DNA from 2 places in the Paenibacillus nicotianae genome. Region 1 is predicted to be linked to the other one. Evidence: predicted binding sites of a transcription regulator. Region 1 holds the regulator's gene; the other holds the start of a gene.
The links. The regulator LexA, encoded in region 1, represses DNA repair genes until DNA is damaged. The targets are predictions, from matches to a motif close to CGAACATATGTTCG.
Positions count from the first base shown of each region.

Region 2: the regulator LexA is predicted to act here: its motif matches at 1,031-1,044, upstream of parE (DNA topoisomerase IV subunit B).

Region 1 is NZ_JBHUGF010000010.1:1,100,142-1,102,623, reverse strand. Features, by position in the region: gene yneA (cell division suppressor protein YneA) at 163-723, opposite strand; gene lexA (transcriptional repressor LexA) at 991-1,617, shown strand; gene ACFSGI_RS09110 (hypothetical protein) at 1,717-1,953, opposite strand; gene ACFSGI_RS09105 (glycoside hydrolase family 127 protein) at 1,979-2,482, opposite strand, start outside.
Region 2 is NZ_JBHUGF010000010.1:807,731-810,212, forward strand. Features, by position in the region: gene ACFSGI_RS07790 (ABC transporter permease) at 1-874, shown strand, start outside; gene parE (DNA topoisomerase IV subunit B) at 1,244-2,482, shown strand, end outside.

The DNA of each region.
Region 1 (2,482 bases):
GGTCTTTTGACCATCACTAACTTTGACATGTAAAAAAAAGCTTGTCAAGATCAATAGATCTTAACAAACTTTTATCTTATTCATCAGTACATTGTAATGAGTACATTCTCTTATCAAGTCATATCAGTTATAAAACAGATCTCTGTTTAGAAATGATATGACTTAATCGTATGGAATCACCAGAACATCGCCTGCTTGAATCTCACTGGTAGTCAATTGATTCTCACTACGAATCTGAGCTATATAATCACGTGTATCCGTTTGAGCTGATTTGTATTCGCTAGCGATACTCCATAGACTATCTCCTGAATGAACAACAACTGTTTGTGCAGGCCCTTCTACTTTGTCTGCTACTACAAAGTTATGAATCACTCCACCGTACAATAATACACCTGCAAACACAAAACACACCATTAAACGTCCGCCAGATTTCCACTTTACTTTTTGCGCTGTACTTTGAATAAGCTGAAGTGTTTTTTGACGTAATGTCTTTTTGCCTTTGGGTTGATTTGGTTTGCGTATCTTTTGCACATTCGGCAAATAAGTCCATTCATCTACTACTATATCTTTGTCCGCTCGTGTAGCATGAATAGCTGCTTGCTGGGATTGTTTCTCCGAATAACTTGTTGATGTATGATGTATATCTGATCCTGATCCATCAATCTGTTGTTCACCATTTTCAGATTGATTGTGGATGCTACGATATGTAGTATATTTTAACATTGTCATCACGCTCCAAACATTTGTTCTTGTTTTCTCAAATTCACTATAACACGAACATATGTTTTACTCAATAGTTTTTTACGAACTTTCGTTCGTGTTTTTTATTCTATCTTTTAGACTATAGATTATGCTTGTTATATGATGAATAGCCTACAAAAAGTAAATAATAACAAAATAAATATACAAATTTTAGAACTTATGTTTGTACGAACGGTAGTTCTATGTTATAATTTTGCCAAACGTTACTAGCATTGGGGTTGATAAGGTATGTCAAAAGTTTCAAGTCGCCAACAGGCCATTTTGGAATTTATCCGAAATGAAGTCAAACTTAAAGGTTACCCGCCATCTGTACGTGAAATTGGTGAAGCTGTAGGTCTTGCTTCTAGTTCTACTGTACATGGTCATCTGGATCGTTTGGAGAAAAAAGGACTGATTCGACGCGACCCGACCAAACCTCGTGCCATCGAGTTGTTGGGTCAAGAAGAGTCTGAAAGTAATATTCTTTTCGCTCAAACGGTATCTCGTGTTCCTATTATTGGAAAAGTAACCGCCGGTGTTCCGATTACAGCTACAGAACATATTGAAGACTACTTCCCTCTACCACAGAATTTTACAGGTGAAGGACAAGTATTTATGCTTTCTGTAGTTGGAGACAGTATGATTGAAGCAGGAATCTATAATGGTGACTACGTGATTGTACGTCAACAACAGACCGCTGATAATGGCGATATTGTTGTAGCCATGACCGAAGATGATGAAGCAACAGTCAAAACGTTCTACAAAGAAAAAGATCATATTCGTCTACAACCTGAAAATCCGATGTATCAGCCACTTCGTCTGACACATGTTACGATTTTGGGTAAAGTCGTAGGATTGTTCCGTAACTTACACTAAATTAATAGCATAAGTTACTGTTCGTAGAAGATAGAAAAAGACCGCTACTTTCCTAGTAGCGGTCTTTTTTAATAAAAATCTCAAACTATTTTATATAATCTATCCAAATAACTTCGTATCCATTAGTTTGGCAAGTAATGCTTTGAAATCTTTACTTTCTGCTTTCTCGGCTAATTGAGCTTCCAGTGTATTGAACTTTTCAGCTAGAAAATAAGCATTTAAAAATAGACCCAGATGATCTTTAGCTACTGCTTCTGCATTATCTTTATCTGATGAATAACTTGAAATAACGGTATATGCAAATTTCTCAGGATCGATTCTCATTTTAGATTTCATCTGGCACTCTCCTTTGTAGTGTTGATTATGCTTGGTTAAGCCATACCAGCATTTCACCGGGTTGTCGGTTAGCCCAGCAATAATAAGGAATAAGCCGTAATGTTGTCGCATCATAGGTTGTAGATACTTGAGAAGCATACAATACATCTTCCCACTGAGAAGTAATCGTTCTTTTTTGCGCTTCTACATTAATCTTACCTACTCCACCTAGTAATTGCTCATCAAATTCGTATTGATAGTTCTGATTTTTAGTTAACTGAATCAAATGCAAATGTTCCCCATTATCTACTTCTTCAGCGCAATAAATAAACGGCCCACGTCCTATTGCTACTTTACCAATATCTGCTCGAACTAGCGGATGTGCTGTATATTCTTTAATCTCCATCGGTAAGATCAATTCGATCTTATCATTAGACTGCCATATGCGATCAACATGTATAAATCCGTTACTGACTTCTGCTTCGATTGATTCTCCATTCACTACTGATTCTCCATTCACTACCAATGAATAATCATCTGCCCAGTACGG
Region 2 (2,482 bases), 290 kb from region 1:
GATGCGTCAAGCTCAGGAAAATCGTACAAAGTTCGGTGAAGACTGGCGTGTCGAATTACAGCAAGCGATCACTGATAATCAAAATTCTTTAGGTAGTGATCGTGTACCAGAAGAATGGAAAAAGTATCGTCGTGTGTTTGTACAACAGATGCAATATTATTTAGAAAATGATGTGAATCCGAATGAACCGGGTGGGGTTACTTTTACACGCGAGTTTTTAGATAATTCCAGTAGTTTATTTATTCCGCTACTGATCATGACGATTGCTTCTGATCTGGTATCTGCTGAACGAACAGGTGGCACGATTAAAATGTTGCTGACAAGGCCGATTCGCAGGTGGAAAGTATTATTGAGTAAATTAATTACGCTGACGATGTTTGTCTCGCTTATTGTCGTCTGTACCTTTATTATTTCCTATGTGATCTCGGGTGCGGCATTTGGATACAGCGGATTTAATATTCCTGTATTTACCGGATTCCAGCCAAGTGACACAGGAACCGATATGAGCACTGTACATGCTGTAACACAGTGGCAATTTATTTTGATGCAGATGGGATTGATCTGGTTTGTCGGTTTGACAGTCGGGTTACTTGCCTTTATGGTATCTGTGTTGGTGCGTAGCACCGCAGCGAGTATCGTAATTATGATGGCGGCATTGATTGCAGGAACGATCTTAACTAATATGGCGGCTTCTTGGAGTACAGCTAAATATTTATTTATGGTCAATCTTGGCTTAACCAATTATCTGTCCGGTAGTCCAGCACCGATTGAAGGGATGACGTTACCATTCTCATTAGGTGTATTAGCTGTCTGGGCATTGATATCTGTTGTTGTTTCATTTACTGTTTTTACAAAAAGGGATGTACTCAATTAAAAAGTATGTTTTCTGTGCCTGCTAATCTTATTAACGATCAGCAGGCAAGTTTATTTACAAAAGCTCATTCGGACTAATATAATGATAAATCGTAGAATAATGTTAGAAGTGGGTTTACGAAATGAAAAGATTAGATTACACTTAAAGAATAAAAAAAGAACATGTGTTTGCATTATATATTTGTCTATATCGATAATTACATTTTATGTAAATTAAAATAGTCGACAAAATCAAAGCGTATGATATGATAGTTCGGGGTCAAGCGCGATTATTGATTTACCTATGGTATAATTTTCGACTACGATTTATAATGCTAATCGAAGGTCTAACAGAACAAAGCAATATTTAGATTAAAGAGGGGGACCATGAATGGTCGAAAAGATCGATTCACTCACAAATTCATCCCGTGGTAATGTTAATCCACCAGTTTCCGGGTATGATGCTGACGACATTCAGGTGCTTGAAGGGCTGGTTGCCGTACGGAAACGTCCGGGTATGTATATCGGTAGTACAAGTTCATCTGGGCTTCATCATCTCGTATGGGAGATTGTGGACAACGCAGTTGACGAGCATTTGGCAAAACATTGTTCAAAAATCGAGATTTCACTGAACAAAGATGGTTCGGTTACGGTTTTTGATAACGGACGCGGTATTCCTACAGGAATGCATAAAAGTGGAGTGCCTACACCACAAGTTGTATTTACAATTTTGCATGCCGGAGGTAAATTCGGCGGTGGAGGATACAAAAAGTCTGGAGGTCTACATGGAGTTGGTGCTTCGGTAACCAACGCTTTATCCGAGTGGCTGGAAGTAGAAATTTATCGTGATGGTGGTATTCATCGTCAACGTTTTGAATATTGGGTTGATAAAAAAGGCAAAGAACATGTAGGGGAACCTGTAACCGGTCTAGAAGTGATTGGCAAAACCAAAATTACGGGTACCAAAGTTACATTCAAACCAGATATTCGTGTGTTCCAACAAGGAATAGCATTGAATTATGATACGCTTGCTGAACGTCTGCAAGAGATTGCTTTTCTAAATTCAGGCTTAGAAATTCTGCTCAAAGACGATCGTAATGATAAAGAAGATCGCTTTTATTATGAAGGTGGAGCCAGTCAATTCGTAGAATTTTTGAATGAAGGTAAAGATGTATTGCATGATGTTATTCATTTCAATATTGAACGCGAAGATATCGAAGTCGAAGTAGCGATGCAGTACAATGCTGGTTATACCGAAACGCTGGCTTCATTTGTTAATTCGATCCCTACACGAGGCGGCGGTACACATGAGACAGGATTTAGAACCGCATATACTCGTGTATTGAATGATTATGCTCGCAAAACAGCACTGATCAAAGAAAAAGACAAAAACCTCGAAGGTGGAGATTTACGAGAAGGCATGATGGCGGTTATCAGCGTCAAAATGTCAGATGTAGAATTTGTGGGACAGACCAAAGATCAACTGGGCAGTTCTTCAGCGCGTGGAGCCGTAGATGCTGTTGTCGCTGAAAATATGCAACGTTTTCTTGAAGAAAACCCGCAAGTCGGTCAAAAACTGATTAAAAAAGCTGTTCAAGCTTCTCGTGCTCGCGAAGCGGCTCGTAAAGCG